DNA from 2 places in the Olsenella uli DSM 7084 genome. Region 2 is predicted to be linked to the other one. Evidence: riboswitches for the same ligand, from Rfam matches in the RefSeq annotation. Region 2 holds a riboswitch; the other holds the start of a gene.
What was found. A riboswitch is a leader RNA that binds a small molecule or an ion and turns the genes downstream of it on or off. The one in region 2 is predicted to bind cyclic di-GMP.
Positions count from the first base shown of each region.

Region 1: linked by a shared signal. The riboswitch ahead of OLSU_RS03490 (Cna B-type domain-containing protein) and the one ahead of OLSU_RS02685 (hypothetical protein) in region 2 are both predicted to bind cyclic di-GMP.

Region 1 is NC_014363.1:781,274-797,327, forward strand. Features, by position in the region: gene dnaE (DNA polymerase III subunit alpha) at 1-3,749, shown strand, start outside; gene OLSU_RS03465 (NAD(+) synthetase) at 3,791-5,722, shown strand; gene ruvC (crossover junction endodeoxyribonuclease RuvC) at 5,802-6,458, shown strand; gene ruvA (Holliday junction branch migration protein RuvA) at 6,455-7,084, shown strand; gene ruvB (Holliday junction branch migration DNA helicase RuvB) at 7,084-8,154, shown strand; gene OLSU_RS03485 (hypothetical protein) at 8,196-8,588, shown strand; cyclic di-GMP riboswitch class I at 8,646-8,719, shown strand; gene OLSU_RS03490 (Cna B-type domain-containing protein) at 9,006-11,411, shown strand; gene OLSU_RS03495 (cold-shock protein) at 11,683-11,886, shown strand; gene OLSU_RS03500 (Sapep family Mn(2+)-dependent dipeptidase) at 12,044-13,477, shown strand; gene OLSU_RS03505 (HAD family hydrolase) at 13,494-14,222, opposite strand; gene OLSU_RS03510 (Sapep family Mn(2+)-dependent dipeptidase) at 14,399-15,811, shown strand; gene OLSU_RS03515 (bacterial transcriptional activator domain-containing protein) at 15,957-16,054, opposite strand, start outside.
Region 2 is NC_014363.1:597,525-613,578, reverse strand. Features, by position in the region: gene pyk (pyruvate kinase) at 1-556, shown strand, start outside; gene OLSU_RS02710 (alpha-amylase family glycosyl hydrolase) at 1,138-2,508, opposite strand; gene OLSU_RS02705 (GntR family transcriptional regulator) at 2,571-3,308, opposite strand; gene OLSU_RS02700 (hypothetical protein) at 3,309-4,085, opposite strand; gene pheT (phenylalanine--tRNA ligase subunit beta) at 4,236-6,707, opposite strand; gene pheS (phenylalanine--tRNA ligase subunit alpha) at 6,778-7,845, opposite strand; gene OLSU_RS02685 (hypothetical protein) at 8,279-8,893, opposite strand; cyclic di-GMP riboswitch class I at 8,958-9,035, opposite strand; gene OLSU_RS02680 (Cna B-type domain-containing protein) at 9,151-11,709, opposite strand; gene OLSU_RS02675 (GGDEF domain-containing protein) at 12,187-13,362, shown strand; gene OLSU_RS02670 (HAD family hydrolase) at 13,372-14,217, opposite strand; gene nagA (N-acetylglucosamine-6-phosphate deacetylase) at 14,365-15,534, opposite strand; gene OLSU_RS02660 (DeoR/GlpR family DNA-binding transcription regulator) at 15,687-16,054, opposite strand, start outside.

The DNA of each region.
Region 1 (16,054 bases), 180 kb from region 2:
GCCGCAGCTACAACGACGTCCAGGCCAACATGAAGCAGTGGCGCCACGACGTCGAGTGCTTCCAGAAGGGCTGGGAGCTCGAGGAGCCCGCGCCCGACGCGGCGGAGGCGGACTACTTCGACCGCGTCCATGACCAGTGGGCGTCCGACCTTGCGACGTGGGAGTCATCCGGCCACGACCTCGCCGCCGTCAGGGCCAACCGCCCCCGCCTCAAGATCAAGCCCATCTTCGGCTGCGAGGCCTACTTCATCACCGATGACTGCATCGAGCGCGGCACCAAGCAGCGGCGCTATCACCTCATCCTCCTCGCCAAGAACGAGCGAGGCTACGTCAACCTCATAAAGTGCATGTCGCAGGCCGCCGGGCACGAGATGATGTACTACAAGCCCCGCACCACCCTGGACATGCTCAAGCGCTACCACGAGGGGCTGATCTGCCAGAGCGCCTGCGTCCAGGGCATCATCCAGCAGCGTGTCATCGAGGGCGACGTCGAGGGGGCCCGCCAGTGGGCGCGCACCTTCCAGGACGTCTTTGGCGACGACTTCTACATGGAGATCCAGGACCACGGGCTCGAGTTCCCGAACGGCTGGAACGACCGCAAGCTGGACGAGTACCTCATCAAGATCGCCGACGAGCTGGGCGTCAAGGTCGTCTGCACCAACGACATCCACTACCTCACCCGCGAGGACGCCTCCACCCAGGACATCCTCTCGTGCATCGGCAAGGCCACGACCATCGACGACAACTCCCGCATGCGCATGGAGGGCACGGAGTTCTACATGAAGAGCGAGGAGGAGATGCGCCAGCTCTTCTCGTGGTACCCCCAGGCATGCGACAACACGCTCGAGGTCGCGGACAAGTGCGACTACGAGCTTGACTGGAACTCCATGTACCTGCCCGAGTTCCCGGGGCTCCGCAAGGGCGAGACGGCCGAGGAGCGCTTTCGCGAGGAGTGCGAGCGCGGCCTGGCCAAGCGCTACGGCGAGGGCTGGCGCGACCTCGAGATCGGCGGTTGGAACGTGAGGGACCGCTTCGAGCACGAGTACAAGATCATCACCGAGAAGGGCTTCGCCAACTACTTCCTCATCGTCCAGGACTACGTGCAGTGGGCCAAGGATAACGGCATCGGCGTGGGTCCCGGCCGTGGCTCGGCGGCGGGCGCCATCGTCGCCTACGCCATGAACATCACCAACTTCGACCCGCTCGAGAACGGCCTGATGTTCGAGCGCTTCCTCTCGCCCCAGCGCTCCGAGATGCCCGACATCGACATGGACTTCGATGACGAGCACCTCCAGATGGTCCTCCAGCACGTGCGCGACGTGTACGGCGAGGACCGCGTCTGCAAGGTCATCACCTACTCGACCATCAAGGCCAAGCAGGCCATCAACGACGCCAACCGCGTCTTGGGCTTCCCGGTCTACATGGGGCAGCGCCTCTCCAAGATGCTCTCGAACGACCCCAAGCTGACGCTCCCCAACGCCCTCCACAAGAACGAGAAGAAGCCGGACCAGTACTCTCCCGACTTCGAGGAGGCATACAACAAGGACGCGGACGCGCACCGCATCATCGATGCGGCACTCTCCATCGAGGGCTTCATGCGTGGGGAGGGCGTCCATGCCTGCGCGACGCTCATCGCGCCGACGCCCGTCACAGACCACGTGCCCACCAAGCTCGACACCAAGGGCAACGTCACCATCACCCAGTACGAGGGCCACTCGGTCGCGGACATGGGCCTCCTCAAGATGGACTTCCTGGGCCTGCGCACGCTCACAGTCATCAACAAGGCGCTCGAGAACATCCGTCGCAGCTACCCCGACCTCTCTCGCGCAGACGAGCTGCCCGAGCAAGTCAGGTCTGCCATCAAGCCCGGGGCGACCTGCGTGGACCTTGACGTCGACAAGTGCGACTTCTCTGATCCCGCCATCTACGAGCTTCTGGGTTCCGGCCACACCGCCGGCGTCTTCCAGGTCGAGTCTGCGGGCATGACCGCCACCATCAAGGGCATGCAACCCACCGAGTACAAGCACATCGTCGCACTCATCGCCCTCTATCGCCCAGGCCCCCTGGGCGCCGGCATGGTCACGAGCTACATCAACCGCATGAACGGAAAGGAGCCCGTCGTCTTCTACGACGACCGCCTCTCGGACATCTTGGACGAGACCTACGGCACCATGGTCTACCAGGAGCAGGTCATGCAGATCTCGATGAAGATGTCCAACTTCTCGCCCGGCGAGTCCGACGGTCGCATCCGCAAGCCCGTGGCCAAGAAGAAGATCAAGATGCTTACGAGCCAGGTCTTCCACTGGGAGGGCGACGGCGCCGACGAGACCATCTACGACCACTGGATGAACGGCGCCCTTGGCAACGGCTACCAGCGCGACGTCGCCCAGCGCATCTGGGACGACGTCCTGGAGTTCGCCTCCTACGCGTTCAACAAGTCCCACTCCGCCGGCTATGCCATCCTCGTCATGCAGACCGCCTGGCTCAAGTCCCACTTCCCCCGCGAGTTCATGGCCTCCGTCCTCACGTCCTACATGGGCAAGACGGACAAGATCGTCCACTATGTCACGTCCTGCCGCCGCGAGGGCATCGACGTCCTGCCCCCTGACGTGAACGAGTCCGGCAAGGACTTCACGGCCACCCCCCAGGGCGTCCGCTTCGGCTTCGCGGGCATCCGCGGCGTGGGCGACGGCGTGGGCGAGGCCATCATGGCCGAGCGCGAGGCCCGGGGCCCCTTCAAGAGCCTCCATGACTTCTGCGAGCGTGTCGACGGCAGCCAGGCAAACCGCCGCGTGGTCGAGGCCCTCATCAAGTCGGGTGCCTTCGACTCGACGGGTTACCCACGCAAGCAGCTCATGGGCTTCGTCGACAAGAACGACCCTGCCAACATCATCGACGCCGCCGCCAAGCGCCAGAAGGACAAGGCCAACGGCCAGGTCTCGATGTTCGACATGTTTGCGGACGTCGCCGGCGCCGGCTTCGAGGACGACATTCCCGAGCCCAACCCCCACGACGAGTGGGACCGCAACACGAAGCTGGCCCAAGAGCACGAGGTCCTCGGCATCTACGTCTCCGACCACCCGCTGCGCCCGTATGAGTATGCCATCTCCAAGGCGCGTGACTACACGCTGAGCGAGATAGAGGAGTCCGAGGAGGTCGTCGACCCCGTCTCGGGTGCCGCCACCACCCGCTACAAGGTCCCCGAGGGCAAGCCCATACGCCTTGCGGGAATGGTGCCTGTGGGAGGCGTGGTCAAGAAGGTGACCAAGAAGGGCGATCAGATGGCCATCGTCACCTTGGAGGACATGGAGGGGGAGGTGACGCTCGTGGTCTTCCCCAAGGCGTACAGGGAGTGTGCCGCCGCCCTCGAGGGCGAGGTCGACGAGCAGACTGGCGAGCGCGTGGGCAACGTCTTCATCGAGGCGACCGGCAGGCTCGAACGCGGCGATCGTGGCATCCAGGTCATCGTGAGCTCCATATCGGCGATGGAGCTCAACGAGCACACCAACAGACCCAAGGTCATCGAGGTCTACCTGCCGCTGCGCATGCTGTCGACGGGACGCATGGAGGCACTCCAGTCGATCTTCTCTCGCTACGGGGGCATGGACCGCGTCGAGCTCATGGTCGAGAGCGCATCGGGCGACCTCATGCGCATGGAACTGCCGACCAAGGTAGACGCCCGCAACATGGTCCTCATGGCCGAGGTGAAGGACTTCGTGGGTGCAGAGGGCCACGTCCAGGTGGCGTGATCCCTCTCGCCGTGCCTTGGGATGGGTGGGAGGAGCCCCGCATGAAGATTGGCATCGCACAGATCAACACCCGCCCCGGGGACTTCGAGACCACCTCCGGGCGCATGGTCGCGCAGAGCGAGCGCGCCGCGCAGGAGGGCGTCGAACTGCTCGTGTTTCCACTTGCGGCGCTCGCAGGCGTCGAGGCCGCGGCACCTACCGACCAGGGGGACTTCTACCTTGACATGGCCTGCACCCTGGAGGGCCTCGCACAGGCGCTGGCGTGTCCCTGCGTCGTGGCGTTCGTGTGCGACCTTGGGGAGGGGACGTTGGCGCCCCTGGCGCTTTTGATCGAGGGCGGTCGCGTGCGCCCCCTTGGCTTCGGGCTTGCCCTGGGGCCCGAGGGGCCGGGAGGCGCTAAGGACGAGGGTGACGCCCCCGCGTACGATCTGCCCGAGGTCCGGATAGGCGACCTGTCCTTTGGCATCGCATTCGGCTACGAGGACCTGGACGACTACGACGACTATGACTTCGACGTGGACGCCATCCTCTACCTCTCCAGTTACGGGTATGCCGCTGACGACCCCTCGTCCGCCCTCGGGGCGGCGCTCTCCGAGAACCGCTTCGTGGGCGACGCCCTCAAGACGGGCGCCTGGATCGTGGGGGTGGGTTCCCTGGGAGGCTACGGCATGCAGGTGTTCACGGGATCGAGCTTCGTGCTTGACCCGACGGGCGCGCTCAGGGCATCGGCACCGGGCTTCGAGGAGTCCTTCGTCACCTGTGACATAGGGGGCGCCTGTCAGGCGGGACGTGTCGGGTCCCTGACGCCCGAGGTGTATGACCGGCCCTTCCACCTGTGGCAGTCCCTGTGCGTCGGCCTTCGTGACTATCTTGCCAAGGAGCAGGTCAAGGACGTCGCCCTGGTCGTCGACGGAACGCTGCGCTCCCTGGCTCTCGCGGCGCTCGCCACCGACGCCCTCGGTCCGACCCATGTACATGCGCTCGTCGACGTCGCCCGCCCAGGTGTTCGCGTGGGTGCCGCGGACGGCCTGGTGCGCTCCCTGCGCATAGACGTGCTCCCGACGCCCCCGGCAGGTGGGCTTGAGGTGCCATCCACGGGGGTCGCCACCGGCCACCCCCAGGTGCTACGTCGTGGCATCGTCGGGGCGTACCTTGCAGCCTGGGCCCACGACCTGGGAGCCCTTGTGCTCTCGTCCCTCGACAAGACGACGCTGGCACTCGAGGGGATGCCGCACCACGCCAGCGCCGCAGCCCTCTGCCCATTGGGTGACGTCTACCTCGAGGACATAGTAGCCATGGTCCGCATGCGCAACACCGTCTCGCCCATCCTGCCCCCTGCCATCCTCGAGCAGTGGGAGCTGCCCGTCGTCGCCGGCTACGACCGCCATGGGGTCTCGGGCGAGGCGTGGACTATGACGATCGGCCTCATCCTGTCGGAGCACCTCGAGTGGGGGCGCACGGTGGGTGAGATAGTGCAGGCGGGTGGGCAGGACCCCGCGCTCGTCGAGGCCACGCTCGCCGCCCTCGATGCGGCTGGGCCCTGGCGCGCCGGTCGCATGCACTGCCTGTCCGCAAGCACGGCACCGCTCGTCGAGGCGTGCCGTCCGCCCGCGCTTGCCTGGCGCGACCACGTCCGTGGCGACGGGGGGCAAGACGGCTTCGACGCGCTCGCACGCCTCCTTCTCGCCGTCGGCCCCGAGCCTCGCGTGAGCGACGGGGGCGAGCTGGGGGACGAAGAGGGTGCCGATTGGGACGCGGATGAGCGAAGTGCCACGAGGGAGATAAGCGACGCCCTCGGCTTCCTGCGTGACTTCTCGATCGGCGGCGGCTTCAGGCCGACGGGCTTCGGCGAGCCTGGCGGGGGGCCGCGCACGGAGGGCGCCTCTCGGGGGGACGACGGCCGAGGGCCTGACGGTGCCTCCGAGCGGGAGGGGCCAGGGGCGCCCTGGCCGAGCCCCTTCTCGCAGAACTGATTTTCGGCGAGGCCATCCCGTGCGATCGGACGTATGCTAGGATAGAACGAACGTTCTAACGTACGATGCTGGAGGGCATGTGATCATACTTGGGATAGACCCAGGGCTCGCGAATACCGGTTGGGGTGTCATCGAGACGCGCGGCACCCTCTGCCGCGCGCGGGCGTATGGCTGCATCAGCACAAGCTCCTCCGAGACGCTCGACCGTCGCCTGGGTGCCATCTACGATGGGCTCTCAGAGGCGATAGGGACGTACCAGCCCTCGCAGCTTGCCATAGAGAAGATCTTCTTCGGCGAGAACACGCGCTCCGCCCTGGCGACGGCACATGCCCGTGGGGCGGCGATCGTGGCCTGCTCCCGCATGGGACTCGAGATGGGCGAGTACACTCCCATGCAGATAAAGCAAGCCGTCGTGGGGACGGGGTCGGCTGACAAGCGCCAGGTCATCTACATGGTCAGGAACATCCTCGACCTCGATCACGACCCGAGGCCCGACCACTGCGCGGACGCACTCGCCGCAGCGGTCTGCCATGCCAACCTCACGCGGACCAAGAGGGTCACCCGTGACGCCGCGGCCGCCCAGGTGCTGGCGCAGGAGAGGGCCCAGGAGGCCCAGGATCGCATCGAGGCCCGCGAGGTGACCGCCGCCGCGACCGCGGCCCACGTCTCGCGCTCGATGGAAAGCGGGCGCGCGGCCCTGGGCCACGCGCGGCAGAGCAGGAGGAACAGCCGATGATCGTGCAGCTGACGGGAACCCTCGTCGAGGTGCTCCCCACCCATGTGATAGTCGACGTCGGTGGTATCGGCTACGAGCTTGGTGTGTCGGCAACCACGGCTGCCTCGCTTCCCGCCGTAGGCGAGGCCGGCGTCACCCTCCTTGCGCGCATGCTGGTGAAGGAGAGTGCGGTCGAACTCTACGGCTTTGCGTCGCGCGAGGAGCGAGCGGTCTTCGACCGGCTCGTCGGCGTCTCCGGCGTTGGGCCAAAGCTTGCGCTTGCCGTGCTCTCGACCTTCTCTCCCGCCTCGCTCGCAACTGTCGTGGTGACCCAGGACGCCACGCGCATGGCCACGGTGCCCGGCGTCGGCAAGAAGAAGGCCCAGCGCCTCCTCATGGAGCTGCAGGACGTCTTTACCAGGGACACGGAGCTCAGGGGCCTTGTGGGCATGAGCGAACCTGCGCCCCGGTCCCCCCTCGCCAACACGGCCGAGTCCGTTCAGAGCGACGCCACCTCGGCACTGCTCGCCATGGGCTTCACGCCCCAGGAGGCCGAGCTCGCCCTGAGGGGCCATGAGGATGCGGGTGCCCTGACGGTCGAGAAGGCGATCTCGTATGCGCTGAGGCATCTGGGAGGTGGTGCCTGATGTGGGAGGCCGACAGGGAAGACCTGTTCGAGGAGGGCCACGACGCCGCGGCCGCGGCACGCTCCTTGGGACAGCGCAGCGTGTCTGCCGAGCTCACCACCGACGACCTGGACGTGGAGCACAGCCTGCGTCCCGTCACGCTTGACGAGTACTGCGGCCAGGAGCGCGTCCGCGAGAACCTGCGCGTGTTGATCGCCGCAGCCAAGGACCGCCACGAAACCCTCGATCACGTGCTCTTCAGCGGCCCCCCGGGCCTGGGGAAGACCACGCTCGCAAACGTGGTCGCCAACGAGATGGGCGCCCGTCTCAGGACCACGTCAGGCCCCGCCATCGCCCGCACGGGCGACCTCGCCGCCATCCTCACGAACCTCGAGGAGGGCGACGTCCTCTTCGTCGACGAGATCCACCGCCTCAACCACCAGGTCGAGGAGGTGCTCTATCCGGCGATGGAGGACTTCTTCCTCGACATCGTCATCGGCAAGGGCCCTGCCGCGCGCTCCATCAGGCTGGACGTCCCGCATTTCACCCTCGTGGGAGCCACTACCAGGACGGGCCTTCTGACCGGTCCGCTGCGCGACCGATTCGGCATCTCGTATCGCCTGGACTACTACACGATCGAGGAGCTGGCGGGCATCGTGAGGCGCTCCGCCAGGATACTGGGTGTGGAGATAGACGACCAGGGCGCCGCCGAGATCGCCTCGCGCTCGCGCGGCACCCCGCGCCTCGCCAATCGCCTGCTCAAGCGCGTGCGCGACTATGCCCAGGTCAAGGCCCAGGGTTCCGTTGCCTGGGACGTCGCGGCCGAGGCGCTCTCCTTCTTCGAGATCGACGAGATGGGCCTCGACTGGATGGACGTCAAGATTCTGGAGGCGCTCACCAGGACCTTCCGTGGCAGGGCGGTCGGCCTTACGACCATCGCGTCTGCGGTGGGGGAGGATCCCTCCACGCTCGAGGATGTCTACGAGCCGTACCTGCTGCAGCGCGGACTCATCGTCCGCACGCCCCAGGGGCGCCAGGCCACGTCGCTCGCGTTCGAGCACCTCGGCGTGGCGTCCCCTCCGTCCGCGTAGACGCCCCACTCGTTCCCACGTCCGTTCCTCTTGGAGGGAAGATGCTTCAACGAGACTACATCCTAGAGATCATCGCCCAGTTCGTGGAGGTGGTGTCGCGCTCGCTCAGACGTGCCGTTGCCGAGAGGGACGAGGCTGCCGTGCTCGAGACCGAGGAGGCCATCGCGGGTCTGCTTGATCTTGACCCCCAGGTCGCGATGCAGCTTGCACCCGACTCGCTCGTCACCATGATGCTCCTCTCGGGCATGGGAGACTCCGTGGCCTCATACGTGGCGTATGCCCTGCGTGCCGTCTCCGGTGCCTATGGAGGCATGGGGAGGCCAGACAAGGCAAGGCTGCGCGCCGAGCAGGCTGAGGCCATCGAGGAGTCCTTCGGATGCGGATGCGAGGTGCCCGCTGAGTTCGAGGAGCTTGACAAAGCTCTCCACTCTTGATGCTGAAACCATCCCAAGGGCCCATCAGTTCTTGATCGGAGACTACATTTCGCGTATATTTCAGCTAAGTAAAACTGTCGAAAGGCAGTGACGTAAAGCTATAGGGCCTGGAATGGCAGCCAGCTGCAATTTTCTCTGGTAGGGAGGACGGCGTGGCTGTTTTCTGCATAAGGTCGAAGATCGACGCGCATTCACAGGGTGCGCCATGCCGTGGGGAAGTCTGTCCCGCTTGCTGATGCGGTCACGCTTTGCACCTCCGGTCGTCGCCACTCTCGTCGATGAATGGAATTGTCCGTAGAGTCAGGAGAAAGGAAGTGGGAATGTTACTGAAGAGGTTGCGCTACCTTCTAGCGGTCGCCCTTGCCGTAGGGATAGTGGTCGGGGGGGGGTCATGCCTTCGCCGATAGCGGCGTACCCGTGAACGTCAACATCACGAAGTTCCAGATTCTGAATCTCAATAAAGAAGAAGTGCACACAATCTATCAGAGCGATAGGTTCTATCTCGCGATGGACTGGGACGCCAGCGCCGCGGGGACGAGCATCCACGAAGGCGACTACTTCGACATCACCCTTCCGGACAACATGAAGTTCCCGTCCGGCACGACCGCGCAGGACTTCGATCTGAAAGACGTCGACGGAAACGTCGTGGCGAAGGCCCATGTCACCCCTGGGCCAGGCGATGTCGGCGGCACGGTGCATGTCACCTTCACCAAGGCGGTGGAGAACAAGTACAACGTCAAGGGCACGATATATCTGGCCGCTCAGTTCGACGAAACGAAGATAATAAAAGACGCCGAGAACGTCTTCACCATTACGGTGAATTCGCAGGCGGTTAGCGGCAGCGTGATTGTCCAGGGGGCCAAGCCGCTTCAGGACGAGCCCCTGGCTAAATGGGGTAAGCCCGTGCCTGGTCATGAAGATCAGGCCGAATGGAACGTCCGTATCAACCATAAGAAGGCTAACCTTCCCAATGCGGTGATTTCTGACAGCCTGTCCGGCGGCAACGGGGACGAGCGTTATATCGAGGACAGCTTCAAGCTTCTCGAGGTCGAGTTCAACGAATATGGAAGTATCGTCCAAGAGATTCAGACGATCGATCTGACAGGCAAGCTGCAGTTAGCCCCCGATGGCCGGTCGTTCACCATCAATCTGGGGAACGTGAACGGCAAACAGTACCGTTTGTATTACAAGTCGACGTACCATGCGGGTACGGTTCTCAAAAATAAAGCGACCCTTGACGCGTCGTCGGCTCATGAAGAGATCTCCTATTCCTACCAGTCCGCCGAATCCGGTGGCACCGCCGGTGGCGACCTGGCGAGCAAGATCAAGCTGACCAAGGTCGATGGTGACGACAACTCCATCCCGCTCAAGAATGCCGTGTTCACGGTGACCAGGCCCGACGGCACCACCTTCGAGCTCACCACGGGCGCCGACGGCACGGTGACCTCGGGCGTCCTTGTGCAGGGCACTTACAAGGTCAAGGAGAAGACCCCGCCTGACGGCTACGAGCTCAACGGCAACGAGTACACGCTCGAGGTCACACCCACGGGCGGCGCGCTCAAGACTATCTGCGACAGGCCCATCAAGACCAGTGCCAGCGTCACGAAGAGGTGGGTCGGCCCCGAGGGCGGCGAGGTGACCGCGCACCTGCTCGCCGACGGCGTCGACACCGGCAAGGAGCTCAAACTCAACGCCGGCAACAACTGGACCGGGTCCTTCGACAACCTGCGCAAGTACAAGGCCGGCACCGCCACCGAGATCGTCTACACCGTGAAGGAAGACCCGGTGGCGAACTACGATAGCGACGTCGTTGGCTCCATGTCCTCCGGCTTCACCATCACCAACACCAACACCGAGACCGTGGAGGTCTCCGGCGCGAAGTCCTGGGACGACGATAACGACCGCGACGGCGTGCGCCCCGCGTCCATCACGGTGAACCTGATGCGCGACGGCGCCAAGGCCGACTCCAAGACGGTGACGCCCGACCCCGCCGGCACGTGGGCCTATTCCTTCATGGGCCTTCCCAAGTACGATCCCGCCGACGGCCACGAGTACGCCTACGCGGTGACCGAGGAGGCGGTCCCGAACTACGCCACCGAGGTGAACGACACCGACATCGTCAACTCCTACACGCCCGGCAAGACCTCGGTCACCGTCACCAAGGCATGGGCCGACGCGAACAACCGGGACGGGATCCGTCCCGCGAGCGTGAAGGCCCAGCTCTACGCGAACGGCAAGCCCCTGGGCGAGCCCGTGGAGCTCTCCGATGCCAACGGCTGGACCCACACCTGGACCGGCCTGTTCATGAAGGAAGCCGGCAAGGACATCGCCTACGAGGTCAAGGAGGTCTCGGTCCCGAGGGGCTACGAGGCCTCGGTGGCCGGTGACGCCAAGGCGGGCTACACGCTCACCAACGCCCATGAGCCCGAGGCCGTGTCGATCCCCGTCGTCAAGAAGTGGGTCGGCGGCGAGGGCGGCGAGGTGACGATCCACCTGCTCGCCGACGGACATGATACGGGCAAGTCGCTGAAGCTCAACGCCGGCAACGGCTGGAAGGGCTCCTTCGACGGCCTTCCCGCCTTCGAGGGCGGCGAGCGGATCGCCTACACGGTCTCCGAGGACGCCGTGGAGGGCTACTCCTCCAAGATCGAGGGCGACGCCTCCAAGGGCTTCACCGTCACCAACGCCAGGGGCGACAAGCCCAAGGCCGCGACCAGGCTGCCCCAGACCGGCGACGCCGCCGACGCCTCCGCACTGGCCGCCCTCGCCGCCTCCGGCCTCGCCGTGGCCGCGGGCGCCCTCCTGCGCAGGCGCGAGGGGTAGGTCCCCCGCCCCCACGCGCGGCAGGCCACCTGCCCGGGCGGCCCCATCGGGGCCGCCCGGCCCTTTGCGCATTGCCCACCCGCCATGCCCCATCCAGGGGATATCGCGTAGTCCATCTGCCCTCAGGCGTCAAAACCGGTCTCAAACTTATGTTTATGCCCCTGCTGTCTGTCGTTATGAGGTAAGATGGTCCCTGTGATCGAGGGGTCACACTTGTAGCGCGCGAAAGCGCATTGTTTTCGCCCCTAGGGGCAAGAAAGAAAGGCACGACATGGCACAGGGTACTGTTAAGTGGTTCAACCCGGACAAGGGCTACGGCTTCATCTCTCGTGAGGATGGCGACGATCTGTTCGTCCACTACTCTGAGATCCAGATGGATGGCTTCAAGACCCTGGACGAGGGCCAGGCCGTCGAGTTTGACATCACCACCGGTCAGAACGGCAAGCTGCAGGCTTCCAACGTCCGCAAGGCATAGGCAAGGCCAAGCCCTATTCCATAGAGCTGGCGGGAGAGTCGCTTCGGCGGCTCTCTTTTTCTTTCCTATCTGCGGCGGGCAGGCCCCACCAAGGTGTCAGGGCGTGTACCATGACGTGGTCAACGAGATGCGCCGCAGGGCGCGGAAGGGGTGCCGCATGACCGACGAAGAACTCAAGGTCCGCGTCGATGCCTACGTGAACGAGGTGTGGGAGAGTGTCGTCGAGGACATTCGCTCTCTCGTGAGGATCCGTTCCGTGGAGGATCTGGATGCGGCGCAGGAGGGAAGGCCCTATGGCCCGGCATGCCTCGAGGCGTTGGAACGGGGCCTTGAGATCGCCTCTCGCCTGGGCCTTGACGCCCACAACTGCGACGGGCACATCGGCTATGCCGACCTTGCCGGCTCCTCCGAGCGCTACCTTGCCACCATCGCGCATACCGACGTGGTGCCCGAGGGGCTTGGCTGGAGCGTTGACCCCTACGACGTGACCCGTCGCGAGGGCTATCTGCTGGGTCGTGGCGTCCTGGACGACAAGGGTCCCTTCGTCCTGTCGCTCTATGCCGCCCACTTCCTCAAGCGCCTGGTCGACGAGACGGGAGAGAGGCTCCCGTACACCCTCCGTTGCATCGTGGGCAACGAGGAGGAGACGAACATGGGCGACCTTGACTGGTACCTCGAGAACTACCCCGAGCCCGAGTTCGCCTTCACGCCCGATGCGGACTTCCCGCTCATCTGTGGCGAGAAGGGCGTCTTCCATGGGCGCTTCGGCATGGTGGGGAGCTCGGGCGGTGCGGGTGAGAGCCGTATAGTCGAGATGGACGGTGGCACCGTGGCCAACGCCATCCCCGGCCTCGCCACGGCCGTCGTGCGCGCCGATGCCTCCAGCCTGCCCGCGCGCGCCAACATCGACGTCGAGCCGGCGGGAGACGGCCTGGCACGGGTGCGTGCCCACGGCAGGGGAGGCCACGCCTCGCTTCCCGAGGGAACGCTCAACGCCATCGGCCTGCTTGCCGACTACCTCATGGATCACGGCATCTGCTCAAAGGACGAGCGGCGCTTCCTGGTCCTCGAGCACGCCCTGTGCTCCTGCGGCCACGATGGGGCCGCCCTGGGCATCAAGGCATCCGACGAGCGCTTCGGCCCCCTCACCGTCATCGGTGGCACCGTCCGCATGGTGAACGGGCACCTGGTCCAGACTTGTGACGCGCGCTATCCCTCATCCACCGACGACGAGAGGATCGCTCGCACGCTCACCTCGTTCGCGGAGGGTCACGGCTGCACGTTCGACGTCGATGCGGTGAAGGTCCCGTTCTACGTCGAGCCTGACTCTCCCGAGATCAGGACCCTGCTTGACACCTACGACGAGTACACGGGCAGGCGCTCCGAGGCCTTCGTGATCGGCGGCGGTACCTACGCACGCAAGTTCAGGCGCGCATGCGCCTTCGGTCCGCACGAGCCCGACGAGGACGTGCCGAGCTGGGTCGGCCCGGAACACGGTGCGGACGAGGGGATAAGCGAGGCGAGTCTCCGCCGTGCGCTGAAGGTGTACATCGTCTCGATCTGGCGCCTGATGCAGCTGTCGTACCAGTAGGCCTCACGCCCGAGCCTCAGGCCCGAGGCCCGGGCGCGGCACCGGGGCCTATGTCTCGCCAGTCGTCCAGCCACAAGTCTGCGGCAGACCTGACCTCATCGACTCGCTGTACCGGGTCGAAGGACCTCACGCCGCAGGTGAGCATGCCCACCGATGAGGCGGAGTGCAGCCCCGTGGCGATGTCCTCGAACACGATGCAGTCGGTGGGCTCGACGCCCAGTCGACGTGCGGTCTCCAGGTAGATGTCGGGATGGTCCTTGGGACGTGCGACCTCGCCGCCGTACACGCATACCTCGAAGAGCGCCTCGACGTCCACGTGACGCAGGGACTTGAGGACATCCCTGTCGTTGACGGTCGCAAGTGCGACGCGCACGCCCCTCTCGGTTAGGGCATGTACGTAGAGCTGCACTCCCGGACGTAGCGTGGCGTGACTCTCGAAGAGGGCTCGGCCCATGCGCTTCCACTCTTCGCAGACCTCCGCCACGGACTCCCTGAGACCGAAGGTCTCGATGGTGTAGCGTGCACCCGCATCGAAGCCGAGCGAGGAGAGCATGCGGGGGTACTCGTCGGTGTAGGGGAGGCCCCGCGAACTTAGGAAGGCCCGGTCGACCTCGTGCCAGATCGTGGCGGTATCCGATATGGTTCCATCGAAGTCGAAGATGGCGGCCTTGAACCGCGGCGGCCAGAGCGCGTGGGGGGTCTGCTGCACCTGCGTCCCTTCCTTGGGGTGGGGGCGCATGATCATAGCACGTCCATGCGTGGGGCCCTGCCGTGGACGTCAGCTGTGCACAGCGTCTGCGCCCATCGCCTGCGGCTGACATGCTGCCGCAGGCGGAGCCCCGTCCCCGAAATGTTTCGTGAGCGTTACACTGTTCTCGCTATTCGAAAAAGCATCCCTTCTATGCGAAAGGAATCCGTCACATGGCAGATGAGGAACTGAAGAGACAGGCGCATGACTTCGTCGAGGCCAACTGGGAAGACATCGTGAAGGACATCGAGGATCTCGTCGCCGTCCGCTCGGTCGAGGACATGGAGCACGCGACCGAGGGCATGCCCTATGGCCCTGCCCCATACGAGGCCCTGCGCAGGGGCGTCGAGATCGCCTCGCGCCTGGGACTTGACGCCCACAACTGCGACGGGCACATCGGCTATGCCGATCTCGTCGGCAGGTCCGAGAGGCAGATCGCGATGATCGCCCACACGGATATCGTCCCCGAGGGCACGGGCTGGCACTTCGACCCGTTCAAGGTGACCCGCAAGGACGGCTACCTGATCGGCCGTGGCGTCCTGGACGACAAGGGCCCCTTCGTCCTCGAGCTCTATACGGCGAAGTTCTTTGCCGAGCAGGTTGCCCGCACGGGGGAGCGGCTGCCGTACACCCTCCGCTGCATCATCGGCAACAACGAGGAGACCGACATGCGCGATGTCGAGTGGTACCTCGAGCGCTACGAGCAGCCGGAGTTCCTGTTCTCGCCCGACGCCGACTTCCCGCTCATCTGTGGGGAGAAGGGTGGCTTCTCGGCCACCATCCGCTCCGGCAAGGTGTCTGACGTGATCGTCGACTTCGATGGCGGTACCGTGGGCAACGCCGTTGCCGGAGAGGCCACGGCGACCGTCAGGGGTGACGCGCGGCTCCTCGCGGGGACCGACCGCATCGACGTCGAGGATGCCGGGGAGGGCCTTGTGAGGCTCACGGCCCATGGCATCGGGGCGCACGCCTCGACGCCCGAGGGATCCGTCAACGCCATCGGCCTTCTGGTGGACTATCTCCTGGCGAACGGCCTCTACTCCGACGCCGAGAAGCCCTTCCTCGACATGGAGGGCCTCGTGTTTGGCTCCACGGACGGCTCGACGCTGGGCATCGCCGCCACCGATGACCTCTTCGACCCGTTGACCTGCATCGGTGGCACCATTCGTACCAGGGACGGAGTCTTCGAGCAGACCATCGACTCGCGCTACCCGACGTCGATCACCGGTGAGGAGATCGCCCGGCGCGTGGGCGCCCTCTGCGAGGCGCATGGCTGCACGCTGACGGTCGACCTCGACATGGTGCCCTTCTCCACCGACCCCGATTCCGAGGGCGTCCAGGCGCTGGTGGGCACCTACAACGAGTACACGGGTCGCAATGACCGGCCGTTCACCATCGGCGGCGGCACCTACGCCCGCCACTTCAAGGCCGGCGGCGCGTTCGGCCCCAACGACCCCAGCTTCCCGATGCCCGAATGGGTCGGTGCCGAGCACTCTGCGGACGAGGGCTTCTCCGAGGAGCAGTTCAAGCGGGCCCTGGAGATCTACATCGTCTCCGTCGCCCGCCTCATGAGGCTCTCGTTCTAAGCCGTCACGCTGTGCCCCGGTTCTCGTCCCGCCCGAGAACCGGGGTCACGTCCTTTTGGGTTGCCAGCTCCTTGTCGAGCGCCGCCGCATTCTCGGGGGCATCTGACAGGGACCCATTGTATGCGGGCGTGGCGATCCGTCGGGCCTAGCGGTCCGGCTCACCCTCTATCGAGCGGATGACGTTCATGATCACGTCATCTCCCGTGAAGGCCCCCAAAAGGCCGATGAAGTTCCGAGCCACGG
Region 2 (16,054 bases):
GGTCACGGACGTCGCCAATGCCATCTACGACGGCACCGACTGCGTCATGCTCTCCGGCGAGACCGCAGCCGGCAAGTACCCGGTCGAAGCCGTCAAGATGATGGCGTCCGTCTGCAAGGAGACCGAGAAGTACCTGGCCGAGCGCCACCAGTACCACGACCGCGGCGGCCTGCGCAACGTCAATGCCGCCATCGGCCTGGCCGCCGTCGAGATCGCCGACCGCGTCGACGCCAAGTGCATCATCTGCCCGACGCACTCAGGCCGCACCGCGCGCCTCATCTCCAACTTCCGTCCCCACCTCAACATCGTCGCGATGTCGCCGTCCAACCACGCCATCCGCAAGACCTGCTTCCTCTGGGGCGTCGACGGCTACAAGACGACCGAGCAGGGATCCCTCTCGTCCACCTGCTACAACGCACTGACCATCGCCAAGGAGCAGGGTGTCGTCAACACCGGTGACCTTGTCGTCATCACGGCGGGTGACCCGCAGACCTCCCCGTCGCAGGGTGACTACATCACGTCCACCAACATGACGATGGTGTCCCAGATCCAGTAGCCGCCACCTTCCCCGCACGCCGCGCACATGCAACGTCCGGCGTGCGGCGCGTGTGATGCCGCAAGGTCCTTGCATGGAGCCCCACCTCGGCAAACGCCAGGTGGGGCTCTTTTGTCGGATGGAATGTCAGACGGACGCTCCATGGATGTACGGGCACTTTTCACAGAACTTCACCTGCCGTCCGGTTTTCGTCAGTCTGTGGATGGCAGGGGAATCTTTGTGAAAAATTTTTTAATCATTTTCACAATAGTTCACTATACGTCCGCAAATCAGCTCCGTTTGGGATGCCAGGAGAGATATTGTGAGTCGCCCAGGAGACCAGAGTCACAATAGTTCCTCTCCCATCCCACAGGGCCTGGAAAACGGATGGTAGGGGAGCTTTTGTGAGCCAACGTCCCAAACGACTCACAAAAGCTCCCCTGCCATCCATGGACCACAAAATACCGCCCACAAAACCTACGACCGGCCCACGACCGGCGGACTAGCGGGGCCTCACCTGTTATCACCCGCCGCCCACATGCCAGCGCCAGCCTGACACCAGGCCCCGCCCGGCGGCAACACCAGACGGCACACGGGGTCAGCTAGCGCTCGCAGAGCCAGAAGTGTGCCGAGAAGGGCGCGACCTCACTACCGCCGCCAAAGTCGTGGTCCTCGCCCGTGATCACGTCGATAGCCCGCCCGCAGCCGGCGTCGAAGTGGAAGGTATACGGCACGTCAGCCGCATTGACGGCCACGAAGAGCCGTTCGCGCTTGCTTTTGCGCTGGAACAGCAGTTGGTTGGGCTGGACCTCCACCTGGTGGTAGTCTCCCCACGAAAGGGCCTCCGACCCAGCGTGGCCCGGCACGCGACAGGCCGCAAGCGCCTGCAGCCAGTCAGTGAGCTCGTTCCACTGGGGCACATCCAGCGCGGGGCGCAGCTCATGGTCACCGGGACACTTCTCGCCCTCGATGCCCCACTCGCTGCCGTAGTAGACGCATGGGACGCCACACATGCCGAAGAGGAGCCCGTAGAGCGGACGCAGCTGGCGGGCGTCATCGAGCTTGGTCGCGATGCGCACCACGTCGTGGTTGTCGACAAAGTTCAGCAGATGGCGACCCGTGTAGAGGTTCCAGGGCTGGCTTCCGCTCTGGCGGTCCAGCGCATAGGCGACCTCATGCATGTTGTGGGAGTTCATGCTCGACCACAGGCCCTTGTAGGCCTCGTAGTTGGTCACGGCGTCGCAGAGGTCATCGCCCATCCACTGGTTGTAGTCGCCAAACAGGGTCTCGCCCACAAGCACGAACTTCGCATCCCTCTCGCCCAGACGCTCTGTGCGGGCAGCGCCAAGTTCGTCGGCGACCTCACGAAGGTAGCGCAAGAAGCCCTGGTCCAAGCAGTAGGCCACATCTAGGCGCAGGCCGTCTATGCCAAACTCGCGCTCCCAGCCCCGGATGACGTCGGCCAGGTAGGCATTGAGCTCGGGATTGGCGTGGTTGAGCTTCACCAGGGAGTCGACGCCCTCCCAGCATTCGTATGAGAGGCCGTCCCCATAGGCGTCGTCACCACCAAAGTCCACGTTGAACCAACCGGCATACGGGCTGGACTCACGCCGCCTGAGCACGTCCTCGAAGGCCCAGAAACCGCGTCCCACATGATTGAGCACGGCGTCGAGGAGAACGCGCATCCCTCGCTCGTGGGCGGCGTCCACCACCGCACGAAGGTCTGGGTTGGTGCCCAGGCGCCGGTCGACGACTGTGTAGTCGCAGGTGTCATAGCCATGTGAGCCGCTCTCGAACACCGGGTTCAGCATGAGGCAGCTGACGCCCAGGCGACGCATGTGATCGAGCCAACCGTCGTCGACCAGCTTCAGCAGACGTGGCGTGGGCTCGGACGTGCCGTCGTTCTCGTACGGGGCGCCCGTGAGCCCCAGCGGATACACCTGATAGATGACGGACTCCTCGTACCAGCTCATGCGAACTCCTCCCTATGGGCTCTCGGCCCTCCCATACGACCCACGTGCCACTCACGTGCGACCTACGCGCGACGCGTCTCGTTCGATATGACGCAGCGGTTCGCCGGAAGCCATACGCTACCCCACTCGAACGGCGTGCTGTCGGCCAGACGGACCAGCTGGTCAAGCTCGAGCACGGGTGCGTGCTCGTCGCACTCCAGGTAGCCCCCGCGCTTCTTGCCGGCGACGCGTGCCGTGTAGACCATCTCGGAGCGTCCGATCTCGCGTCCGCTCATGCGCTCGACCGCCGCGAAGAGCGACTCGCTCGAGAAGTCCACCTCCTCGAGCCCCGGGCAGGCGGAGAGGTTCAGGTGGCTCTCGATGAGCATGACCGCGCGGTGGCGCACGTAGCGCACACGGCAGAGGTAGAGGTAGTCATCTCCGGGCTCTATCTGCAGGTTCTCCGCACAGATCGCACCAGCACGCTCAACACGGCGCTCCACGACCCTGGTCTCGAACTCCACGCCCTGGGCGCTCATGGACTCGCCGAAGGAGAGCAGCCGGTTGCTGCTGGGACGCGCCATGACCGGCTGCACCACAAAGGTGCCCCGCCCGCGCTGCTGGACGAGGAGCCCCTCGTCCACGAGCTGGCGGATGCCCTTTTGGACGGTGCCACGCGAGAGGTGCAGCATGCCCATCAGCTCGTGCTCGGACGGGATGGGCTCGTCCACACCCCAGTCCTTGGAGTAGATCTTCTCGCGAACGAAGTCGGAGACCTGCACGTAGAGGAGCGCACCCTCTGACTTGTCAAACGTCGGCATCTACTCTTCGCCTCCCTGCATCGCCCGGCCGTCCCCCTGTGCGCACCGGCTGCCCACACGAACGCCCTGGCCGCTTGGCTGCACACCGGAGCCACCCCCTCGCGCGAACGTGCCTGCCGCATAGGCCGCGAGACTCTCGGCCATGAGGCTCTCGACCGCGTCGAACGCCTCGCGGAAGAAGCCGGCCGTGAGCATGGAGTACGCAGCTGCGCCGTCGATGTGGTCGCGGCGATTGGCCGCCACCACCTGGTTGGCCACCTCCACCGCGGCACGCACGTCCCTCTCGGCCACCGCATACTGGGGAAAGGCTGCGCACTGCGCCAGCAGGCCGGCATCGACCACGAAGGTCGAGCTGATGTCGAGCGTACGGCCAAAGGTGTCGAAGTCCCTCTGCTTACGGATGCGCGTCCGCTCCCCGGGCCTGATGCCGCGCTCACGGATGAACGCGTTGTTGCGCGCGTTGTAGACGTTGTCCGCCATCAGATGGCACCACGCGCCCAGCACCACGTCGGACACGACGCCCCGGGAGTTGCTAGGCCAGCCATAGCGCTCCCAGAACTCCTGGTAGCGAGGCTCGGGGACGAATGTGGGGTCTGCAAGGTGCGTCTCGGCGTACTCGAGCCTCCGGCTGACGTCCGTGACCATGTAGCCCACATACACGTCTGGCAGGACGTTGCCGAACAGGAAGGCGTTGGCGTCACGGATGCCCAGCTCCGCAACGTCATGCGTACGGAGCAGGGACTCCACGTGGGCGGTATGTATGTTCCAGCTTGGCATGGGACCTATCCTAACAGCTCGGGGGCTCCGCTGGCCCCAAGAGCTCCGCAAGTCGACCGCAACGGCCCGGTCGCAGACCTCGCCGCAGCCACCGACGCAGGCCCGGCCACGAGACCATCCGTAGGCCCGGCCACGAGGCCGTCAGCAAGCCTAGCCACGGACCTCACCGCCCGTGCTCCTCATGACCTTGGTCACGAGCCTGCCATGCGCCCGGTCGACCTCCTCCGAGGTGAGGGTATGGTCTGCCGCGCGATAGGTGAGCGAGAAGGCCATGGACTTCTTGCCGACGCCCACGCGTACCGCATCACGGTACACGTCGAAGAGTCGCACGTCCGAGAGGAGCTTGCCGCCGGCGCTCCTGATGCGCTGGACGACCTGCTCGAAGGTCATGGCCTCGTCCACGACGAGCGCGAGGTCGATGGAGACGCCGGGAAGCGTGGGGACGTCCTCGTAGGGAAGCTCGCGCTGTGCCAGGCGCAGGAGCGCGGCGACCGAGAGCTCGAAGGCGACGACGGGAACGTCGATGTCGAAGTTCTTGAGTGACGTGGGATGGATGTTGCCCACCCAGCCCAGAAGCTCGCCCTGGGCGATGACCTCGGCGGAACGACCCGGCTGCAGCCAGCCGTAGCGAGCTGGATCGGCCGCCTTGAAGCGGACCCTGACGATGCGCAGGGCATCCAGGAGACCCTCGACGATACCCTTGGCGTCGAAGAAGTCCAGGGGGAGGCGCTTGGCGCACCAGCTGTCATCAGACCAGGAGCCGCACATCGCAGCCGAGACGAACAGGGGCTCGTCGGGCTGGCTCCTGTGCGGATGGCCGAAGAAGACGCGACCGATCTCGTAGAGGTGGACGTTGTCCACGCCGTGGTCGATGTTGTAGGCGACGGAGCGGAGCAGCCCCGGCATCATGTCTCGACGCATCTCGGACTGGTCGGCCACAAGCGGCCTCATGATCTTGACGGGAACGCCCCTCCCCACCTCGTCCATGCCCAGAAGCTCAAGGTCGCGCGGGTCGGCGAAGTTGTAGGTGGACGTCTCGGCAAGGCCGCTCGCGCGCAGGGCGCTCCCGATGTCACGCAGGCGACGTTGCTCCACGGTGAGCCCGCCGGCATGGTTGCGGGCGGCAGGCAGCGTGGGCTCCACGTCGCCCTCGCCCCAGAGGCGCAGGACCTCCTCCACGAGGTCGATCTCGCGGACGAGGTCCGGGCGGTTGGTGGGCGCCACGACGTGCAGGGCGCCGCCGCACGCCTCGGCGTGGCCGACGGAGCATCCCAGGCGCTCGAGACGGCTGACCATGAACTCGTCCGTGATGGGGGCACCGCAGAGGGCGCGGACACGGTCGGGACGCAAATCCATCTCGGGGGCGGCGACGGGCGCAGGATAGGCGTCGACCATGCCCTCGCAGACCTGGGCCGCACAGCACTGCTCGAAGAGGGCGGCCGCGACGTCCGAGACGATGGCGCAGCGTGCCCCATCCACCTGGCGCTCGTAGCGGATGGAGGCCTCGCTCATGAGGTCGAGGTTGCGGCTGGTGCGAGAGATGTGCCCCGCATCGAAGACGGCGCTCTCCAGCAGCACGTCGACGGTACCCTCGTCGATGTCGGAGTCCAGGCCGCCCATGACGCCCGCGAGGGCGATGGGGGTCTTCCCGTCGTCGGTGATGACGGTCATGTCCGGCGTGAGCGCGCGCTCCTGCCCGTCCAAGGTGGTGAGGAGCTCGCCCTTTCGTGCGGCGCGCACGACGATGTGTCGCTTGCCTGCGCGCTTACCCAGCTTTCCCAGGTCAAAGGCATGTAGCGGCTGGCCGGTCAGGAACATGACGTAGTTCGTGACGTCCACGACGTTGTTGATGGGGCGTGCGCCACAGGCGATGACGCGCCTTGCGAGCCACTCGGGGCTGGGAGCGATCTTCACGCCCCTCACCACGCGCGCGGTGTAGCGACCGCAGAGCTCGGGATCCTCGATGTGCACGTCCACCAGATCCGCCGTGCGGCCGAAGTCCGCAGACTCCCCCTTGATGGCAGGCAGCTCGATGTGGGTGTCCCTGTCGAGCACTGCGGCGGCCTCCACCGCCATGCCACACATGGAGAGGCAGTCGGGACGGTTGGGCGTGATCTCGCAGTCGATCACCGTGTCGCACATGCCTCGGTACTCGGTGAAGTCGACGCCCACCGGAGCGTCTGGGGGCAGGATCATGATGCCCGAATGGTCGCCGTCAAGGCCCAGTTCGCGTGACGAGCAGTTCATGCCAAGGGACTCGATGCCCCTGAGCTTGCCTCTCTTGATCTCGATCCCACCCGGGAGCCTGGCGCCCACGAGGGCCGTCACGGTCTTGTCCCCCTGCTCGAAGTTCTGCGCCCCGCAGACCACCTGTAGCGGAACCGGCTTGCCGTCGGCATCGACGTTGCATGCCCCCACGTCCATCTTGCAGACGAACAGATGGTCGGAGTCGGGATGGGGGACCTTCTCCAGCACCTGTGAGGTAACGACGCCCCGTATGTCGGCGCCAAGGCGCTCCACCGCCTCGACTTCGGTGCCGGTCCGCACGAACTCATCCACGAGTTCGTGCGGGTCGTCCGGAACGTCGACCATTGTCTTGAGCCATTCGTAAGAGACGCGCATGTCTACTTGCCTTTCTCAAGGAGGGGCGGGCGTGACCCGCAGGGATGTCGGTGGGATGGGGCGAGGAGTCCTAGAACTGCCTGAGGAAGCGCATGTCACCGGTCATGAGCATGCGCAGGTCGGGCAAGTCGTAGCGGAGTGCCGCCACGCGCTCCACGCCGATGCCGAAGGCAAAGCCCGAGTACCTCTCGGAATCGATACCCACGTAGCCCAAGACGTTGGGGTCGACCATGCCGCAACCCAGGATCTCGAGCCAGCCGGTGTTCTTGCAGAAGCGACAGCCCTCGCCGTGGCAGACGCCGCAGGAGACGTCCACCTCGCAGGAGGGCTCGGTGAACGGGAAGAAGTGCGGGCGGTAGCGCGTGGCGCGGTCCCTACCAAAAATCTCCCGGCAGAAGTAGTCAAGCGTGCCCTTGAGGTCACCGAAGGTGATGCCCTCGTCCACTACCAGGCCTTCCACCTGCGTGAACTGCGGCAGGTGGTTGGCGTCGGCAGTATCGGGCCTAAAGACCGTGCCCGGGCAGACCATGTAGATGGGGGGCTTGCGCGTCTCCATGACGTGCACCTGGACGCCAGAGGTCTGGGTGCGCAGGAGCACGTCCGACTCGCCTAGGGCGTGGGTCTCCTTGCCCTCGGGGGCGTTGTCCACCACATAGAAGGTGTCCTTGGCCGAGCGGCTGGGATGGTCCTCGGGGGCATTCAGGGCCGTGAAGTTGTAGTAGGTGGTCTCGACGAAGGGGCCGTCTTCGATGGTGTAGCCAAGGCCGCAGAAGATGTCCTCGATCTCCTCGCGGATCTGGCTGATGAGATGCTGCGTGCCTGGCGCCAGCCGACGGCCGGGCAGCGTGACGTCGGCCGCCTCGGCGGAGATCTTGGCGTCGAGGGCAGCCTTGGCGAGCTGCAGCTTGCGCTGCTCGATGGCGGCCTGCACGTTGGCGCGCACCGTGTTGGCGAGCTGGCCCATGGCCGGGCGCTCCTCGGGTGGGACCTTGCCCATCGAGCGCATGATGGCCGTGAGCGAACCCTTCTTCCCCAGCGACGCCACGCGGATCCTGTCGAGCGCATCGAGGGTGTCCGCCCCGAGGACTCCCTGCTCGACCTGTGCTTGAATGGCCCTCAGGTCATCGGACATTGCCATCGCGAAACCCCTTCCAAAACAAAAAACCGTCCCAGGCTCAGTGCCCAAGGACGGATGTCTCCGCGGTACCACCTTGATTGATGCGCACGTTGTCTCTCGCGAGCACCCACTCGTTGAGTCCCGTGCCGTGGGACGTACGGCTCCCCTACTGGCACTCTCGCCAGGGTGCCTGGGCAAAGGCCCGGGAACAAGGCGAAAGGAACGTTCAGGTCGCGGCTGGTAGAGTGAACTCCGCCCATCAGCCCCCGTGGGAGCCTCTCAGCCGATGGGCTCCCTCTCTGTCCGTGGGCGACGCGACGATGCGGACCTCTCCGTCACTGCCTCGTGCCACAGGGTAGCACAGGCTGGTGCGTGGAAGCGCCAGCCTGTGCCAACTCACAGCATCTGAGGACCAATTGATGGCCAATGCGTATGACTGCGACGTATCGGAGAACTACAGCATGCTGGAGAAGTCCGCGCCACCATATGCCGCGCTGACGAGGTCGTTGAGGCTGTCGTCATCGATGGTCCAGCTGCCGTTGCTCTTGGTGAGCTTGACGGTCACGTCGTTGGAGACGGTCTCGGTAGTCTCGTCGAGCTTGCTATAGAACATCTCGAAGAACTTCTGAATCAGCGCCGTTTCGCCACCGTCGGTATAGATCTGTGCCAGTTCGTCGCGCATGTCGCTCGACTGGAACTCGTCCGAAGTGGCCTTCACGGCGGACTGAACGTCCACGTTGGTGAGGGAGAGCTCTGCCGTGGCGGTATCGCCGCTCGCACTCACCTTACCGACCGAGTAATCGAACTTGCTGAAGCAGTGACCCAAGAATTCGTAGATGTCGATGCCGTAGGTCTCGAGTTCCTTGAGGTCGGAGCTGCTGAGCTGACCGACGTACGGCTCCAAGGACTCCTTGGTGGGATTCTTGAAGGCGCCGAGCTCCGTGCTGATGCCGTCCTTGATGGCCTGCTCGTCATTGGAGCACGCAGTCAGGCCGATCATCAGCGTACTGGCCAAGACGGCGGTGCACGCCAGCGTCAGGACCCTGCTTAGCTTGCTTGTGATGGACATAATCCTCCTCCTGTGGACAGACAGGCCACGACGTATGAAAAACCAGCCACGATCCCCTCAGAGAAACCGCAGCTGGCTGCCATGCGCACAAGGCCCTATAGCTTTGCGTCCCCACCTTTCGATGGGTTTGCCAGGACATATTTTAGAGGAGAGGCAAGCTGACCACAAGATGGCTTAAAGGACGAGACACAAAGGGCCGGGCGGCCCCGATGGGGCCGCCCGGGCAGGTGGCCTGCCGCACGTGGGGGCGGGGGAGCCTACCCCTCGCGCCTGCGCAGGAGGGCGCCTGCGGCCACGGCGAGGCCGGAGGCGGCGAGGGCGGCCAGCGCGGGGGCGCCGGCGGCGTCGCCGGTCTGGGGCAGCCCGGTCGCGGCCTTGGTGGCGGCCTTCACGACCCTCTTGGGCACGTGGGCGTTGGTGATCGTGTAGCCCGCCGTCGCGTCGCCCGAGACCGAGGCCTCGTAGCCCCTCGGGACCGAGACCTCCCTGACCTCGTAGGCGACGTCCTTGCCGGCCTCCCTCATGAACAGCCCGGTCCAGGTGTGGGCCCAGCCGTTGGCGGCGTTCAGGGTGACCGGAGCGCCGAGCTCATGGCCGTTCGCGTAGAGCTGCACCTCGACCGAGGTGGGGCGCAGGCCGTCCCGGTCGTTGGCGTCGTCCCAGGCCTTGGTCACGGTGACCGAGGTCCTGCCGGGCGTGTGGGAGTTGGTGATGTCCGCGCCGTCGATGGTGGTCGCGTAGTTCGGGACCGCCTCCTCGGTCACTGTGTAGGCGTACTCGTGGCCGTCATCGGCGTACCTGGGGAGGCCCGCGAAGGAGTAGGCCCACGCGCCGGAGGCGTCGGGCGCGACCGTCCGGGAGAGGACCCTCGCGCCGTCGCGCATGAGGTTCACCGTAATCGAAGCGGGGCGGGCTCCGTCGCGGTCGTTATCGTCGTCCCAGGTCTTCGTCCCGGAGACCCCCACGGTCTCGGTGTTGACGTTGGTGATGGTGAAGCCGTCGGAGGCGTTGCCCTCGACGGAGGTCTCGTACTTGGAGCCGTCGACCCCCGAGACCTCGGCCTCGGTCACCGCGTAGGCGACCTCGCGGCCGTGGTCGTACCTGGGGAGGCCGTCGAAGGAGCCCCTCCAGCCGTTGCCCTCGTTGAGCCTGAGCTCCCTGCCGGTGTCGGCGCCGTCGGCGAGCAGCCTGACCGTGACCTCGGAGCCCGCGGGCCCGACCCACCTCTTCTCGACCGGGACGTCGACGGTCTCGGGGTCGTGCGAGTTCGTGACCGTATATCCCGCCGCAGCGTCACCGGTCACCGCCGAAGTGTATCCCAGCGGAACCGGATCTTCCTCCACCGTATAGGCGATATCGTTGCCCGATGCATCCTTCTGGTCAAGGCCCGTGAAGGAGCCCTTCCACGAACCGGCCGAATCGAGCGTCACTATTTTGCTGGTGGGCGCACCGTCGGCGAACAGCCTGACCTTGACCGAGGAGGGGCGGATCCCGTCTTGATCGCCGTTGTCGTTCCATGCCTTCTCGACCGCAACGTCGACCGTGGTCGGAGCGGCCTTATCGACGAACGTCTTCGTCACGCTTTTGGTCGTGAGGGGAAAGTCGGTGTCGATGACCGCTTGGTCGTCAGCCGCAAGATACCCCGATGGCGGAGTGGTCTCTTTGATGACGTAGCTATCGCGCAGAAGGCCTGACAGGCTCGCCTCGCCGGAAGCGTTCGTGGTCACCTGGCCGACAACCGCACCGGTGCGGGTGCGGACGATATCGAACACCGCGTTTGCAAGAGGGGCGCCCATCTCGTCGGTCTTCTTGATGTTGATCGTGTAGTTATATCCTTCTCCGGTGCCGCCAGCAGTCGGCAGAAGGTAATAGGCCTTGCTTTCCTTGCTTACGCCGTTGTCGGTAAGGGTCCCTTTGTTCTCGAACTTCTCTCCAGGGAGAGGCGTGTAGGAGATCTTGGTCTGGAAGCGCACCAGCAGCCCCTTGGAAGCGGGGATATGACCCAACCCGAGCTTGAACGTCGTGCCGGTGGAAATGAACTGGGGGAGGTACTGGCTGGTGACGTCGGTCTGGCCGACAAGTTTGTAGCTCGTGCCCTGCAGCTGCCAGGTGCCCTCGAACACCTCGAGCGAATCGGGATCGATCGACACGCCGGGGGTCAGGAGCGTGTCGTCGAGCACGGCATCCGTATATTCCTTGCCGTCCTGGTTGATCTTGATCTGCCAGACGCCCTTGGTGGTATCGAAGGCGTTCGCCCAGCCAGACTTGATGATGGGCAAGGCCGTCTCGACATGCACCGTGTAGTTGACGGAACCCGCCGGCACCGTCTCGCCGCTCACCACGGGGTTCACCGGCAGCACACCGGACTGGGTGTGGACGTCGCTATCGATCTGGGCGTTCACCGAGAAGTCGCCCGAGATGTCGGACTTGCCTTCCACGTAGTCCGTGTAGGTGAGGATGTACTTCGTGTTGGTGGGATCGGTCTTGCCTCTGGCGATGATGTGGTCGCCGTCTTTGATCACGAAGTCGGTCGGGGCGGCGCTCCTGAACCCGGCCGGCAGCTCTATGGTGGTGGTATCCCCCTCGTGCACCGTGAGGTTGGGGAGAACGTAGTGGAAGTGGATCTTGAACGCCTGCCAAGGACCGACGTTCACCGGCGTGGTGCCGGTGGAGGTGGTCACGTGGGCGTTCGTGACGACATTCGGAAGCTCGACGCGGGGAGACTGCGGCTCGGCGAGGGCGCGGCCTCCCCCCACGACCACTATCCCCACGGCAAGGGCGACCGCCAGAAGGTAGCGCAACCTCTTCAGTAACATCCTCATTTCCTTTCCCTTGTCCTCGCAGACGGGCACATCAGCCTGCGGGGGCAACAGCATGACCAGGAGAGAAGCAAGACGATCAAATGCGACTGTCACCAAGTGACAAGACAAGTCGAGCTGGCACGACACGGCACGCGCCGGCCACCTCGGGTAGGACCATACGTGGACAGCCCTGATTTCAGGATTGCGCAGGCCTCATGGAAGGGAGCGACATTGCCACTCCCCTGTCCGAAAAGACTACGGGTGGCTGCCGCTCCAGACCCCATAGCTTTGCGCCCCTGCCCTTCGATGGGTCTGTCAAGACCCATTCTAGAGGAGAAGGGAGCTGGCCACAAGATGGCTTAAAGGACGAGGCGCAGATGGGAGCGTCCCGACATCGGCACACCGAACGGTTCGCGTAACCTTACAATGCAACGGCATCGGCAAATGCAACGGTATCGACAGCGATTCGCAGAGAGTGCGAGGACATATCACATGAGGTCCCCAAACAGGCCCGGTCACGAGCACCTCAGGACAGGATGGCCCCCTCGCCGCATGCCCTCCACCTTGAGGGCCATACTCGGCGCAGAGCGCCTCGCACCCGACGAGCGCGCAGCCCTCTCGGCGTTGAACTTCCGCTGCGGTGCAGTGCTTGCCGCAATCACCATGCTCATGGAGACGTACCTGACCATCAACAACGTCCTGATGTCAAGGCACCCCCGAGTCGTCGAGTCCGTGGGTCGGGCATGGATCGCCTGGCACAAGGCAGCCTACATCACCATGTTCCTGAGTGCGGCGTTGCTGCTTGCGGGATACCTGTTCAAACGCCGCAGGGGGGCCATGCGCACGGACTCGCTGTCATCGCACCTCATCATCGGCCAGTTCGTCGTTGTGGCGATGGCCTTTGGGATACTCATCTCATATGGTGACCTGCAGCGCGGCAACGGGCTCTACGCCTTTTTCATCCAGATGGTGAGCATCGTCTGCATTTTTGCGATCAGGCCCGTCATACTCATCCCGGGCATCGCCCTGTCCTACGCGATCATGCTCTGCCTCGCCCTGCAGACCGACCACCTCAGCCACGGGACGGCGACCAACACCTTGGCCCTCGGCCTGGTGCTCATCGTCGCATGCTGCGTGAGATACTACACGCATATCCGCGACATCCGCCTAAGCTCTCAGCTCGAACGCTACTCCTACCACGACGTCCTGACGGGGCTGCGCAACGCACGCGCCTTCCGTCACGACATCCAAGGCCGCCATGGGCAGGACGTCACCATCGCCGTGATGGACGTCAACGACTTCAAGTCATGCAACGATCGTTTTGGTCACGAGACGGGCAACCGTACCCTCGCGCTGCTGTCGGCATCGGTCTCCATGGAACTCAGCCACGCCGAGCGTCTCTACCGCGTTGGGGGCGACGAGTTCGTCCTGCTTTCACCTGACATGGCCTCCGACGTCACTCGCCGACTCACCCGCGGCAGGCGTGTCTTCGAATCTAACACGAGTGCCGACGGCCTATTGATAGGCGGGCAGCCCCTGAGCTTCGCCTTTGGATGTGCCCGAGGGACCATCGACGGCATGGCCGACGTAGTGGCGCTCACGGACCAAGCCGATGCGGCGATGTACAGGGACAAGCAGAAGCAGGGCCAGGGGCACGGGCGGGAGTAGGGGTCGTCCCTATCCCACGAACGGCCATTCGCCACGGACGAGCGCCTCGATGGCCGCGGCAACCGCGTCGTCCCGGCAGGCGCCTATGTGCCAGCGTGCGGCTGCGGCGGCCTCCTCGGTCGCATTGGCAACGGCAACCGAATCGGGCACGTGCGCAAACATGCTGAGATCGTTGCCGGCATCACCGAAGACGACGACTTCGTCCAAGCTGATGCCCAGCGCCTCGACCAGACAGTCGATGCCCGACGCCTTGTTCCAGCCCTCAGGCATGACATTGACGTAGCCAAGCTCGGGGAAGTCGAAGTCAAGGCCAGGTATGTCACGGTTCAGCATGGCGACGAGGTCGCGTGTCGCGCGCTCGTCCGCACGGCGACCGTCGGCACCCATGAACACATTCGCCTTCGTTGCCGAGAGACCCGACAGGCCCACGGGTCCACCATCCCCGTCACTGCGGCAGGCATCGGCATACGCAGGAAAGATGGGCTCAAGGTCCTCGAGCCGGCCCTCCACCAAGACGGGCGTCGCGCCATCAAAGGCAACCAGGCCCGCTCCGCCTATGTCCCTGACGCAAGCGGCCACGACAGCAAGCGACTCCTCGTCGAAGTGGGCCTCGCGCAGCTTCCTCCCGTCGAGAAAGACCTGGTTGCCGTTGGTGGCGATGCAGGTCTCGCAACAACGCTCGTCCCCACCGAAGAGGGAGGGCATCCAGGCATGCCCACGTCCGCTGGCAGGTCCAACATGAATGCCCGCATCCCGTGCGGCGTGAAACGCCGCCACCGTACGGGCTGACACGCTCCTCTCTCCCTCGGGAAGGATGGTGCGGTCTATGTCAGCGAGGATGAGCTTGACTGCCACGGGTGCCTCCGGATTGACGATGCCGCAAGTCTGGCGCGGACACAGGCGGGACGGACGGTGCCGACGGCACCGCATAGGCCGAGGGCTGGCGCAGCGAGCATCGGACGTCGAGAGGGGATCCCCACGCCCACGCGCCGGACCGGCGCGCTACTGGACCAGCACGCCACCCACGTAGGTCTCCTCCAGTGTGAGGTCAAGCCCCAACACGTTGAAGTCCGCGCAGCGCCCGGGACGGATGAGGCCGCAGACGTCATCCACGCCCGCCGAGCGTGCCGGTATCTCGGACCCCATGCGGACGGCCTGCTCGGCCGTGACGATGCCCCAGTCCACCAGGTTCTTGACCTCCTGGGCGACGCAGGTGACGGAGCCGGCGATCGAGCCCATCGTGTCGTCCTCCAGGATGAGGTGCGCCAGGTCGTCACCAAGGCGTATGGGAAGGTCACCCAGCACGTAGTCGCCATCGGGCATCCCCGCGCACGCCAGGGCGTCCGAGACTATCACGGTGTGCTCCCAGCCCTTTGCGTCGACGAGCGCCTTGACGGCACCTGGCAGAACGTGCTTGCCGTCGCAGATGACCTCCGCGTAGGTGCCCACCGTGCTCATGGCGGCGCCCACGAGACCGGGGTCCCTGTGATGCAGGCCGCTCATGCCGTTGTAGGTGTGGACAAAGCAGCTGGCGCCTGCGGCGACGGCGGCAAGGGCCTGCTCATAGCTGGCGTCGGAGTGCCCGAGGACGCACGCGACGCCCAGGTCGGCAAGGGTGGCACAGTATTCCTGCGAGCCCTTGCGCTCGGGCGCGAGCGCGCTCTTGCAGATGAGGCCGTGCGCGGCCTCCTGCCATTCCCTGAAGGCCTCGACGCTTGGGTCGAACATGTGGGCGGGGTTCTGCGCCCCGCAGTGCCTCTCGGTGAAGAACGGTCCCTCGAGGTAGATTCCCTCTATGCGGGCACCAGGGAAGTCGTCGTCGCGCGATTCGCTCGCCTCGTAGACGCTCGCGCATGCGGAGGTGATCTGCGCGCGCGGCTGTGTGAGCGTGGTAGGCGTCCAGGACGTGGTGCCCCGACGGGCGAGCGCGAGCGACGCCTCGTTCACGCCAGCCGCATCGCAGTCCATGACGTCGTGGTCGGCCTGCCCGTGGATGTGGGTGTCGACGTAACCGGGGACCACCCAGCGACCACCCCTGTCGACGACCTCCATCCCTTCGGGCGCCTCGGCGGACCAGGTGCCGAAGACACCTCCGGAGATCACCAGGTAGCCACCCGTAGCGACATATCCGGGCAGTACGAACCTGTCAGCCTTCACTGCATAGTCACTCATGAGCGTCCCTCCAAGACAAGACGGAGCACAGGCATGTCCTCTCCCATGGTACAGGCTGGAGGCCCGACGGGGGAGGACGGTCCGCCCGGCCATCAGGGCACGGCCGCCCATCGCCATGTCCCCCGTTCTCGGCATGTCAGGCGGGCGGTCGGCTATGCCTGCGCGAGGACGAGCCTGACCCCCAACCCCTCGGTCTGACCGGCGACGATCCCGTCTGGGTCGCGGTCCATCACGATGGCCTCGAAGTCACCCGGGCCGGCGAAGCGCATCAGGCCGCCCGCGCCGACCTTGCTCGCGTCGATGAGGCAGTAGCGCCTTCCGGCGGCGTGGAGCATCTCGTGCTTGAGCTGGGCCATGCTCTGGTAGTCGGTCATGAAGCCCCGCTCGGGCGCAAAGGCGCCGGGGCAGAGGAAGGCGGAGTCCGTACGCAGGCCCGCGAGGGCCGCGAGGGCCAGGGGGCCACTCGTGTAGCGGTGCGCCTTGCGCAAAAGGCCGCCAAGCAGCACCACGTCACAGCCGG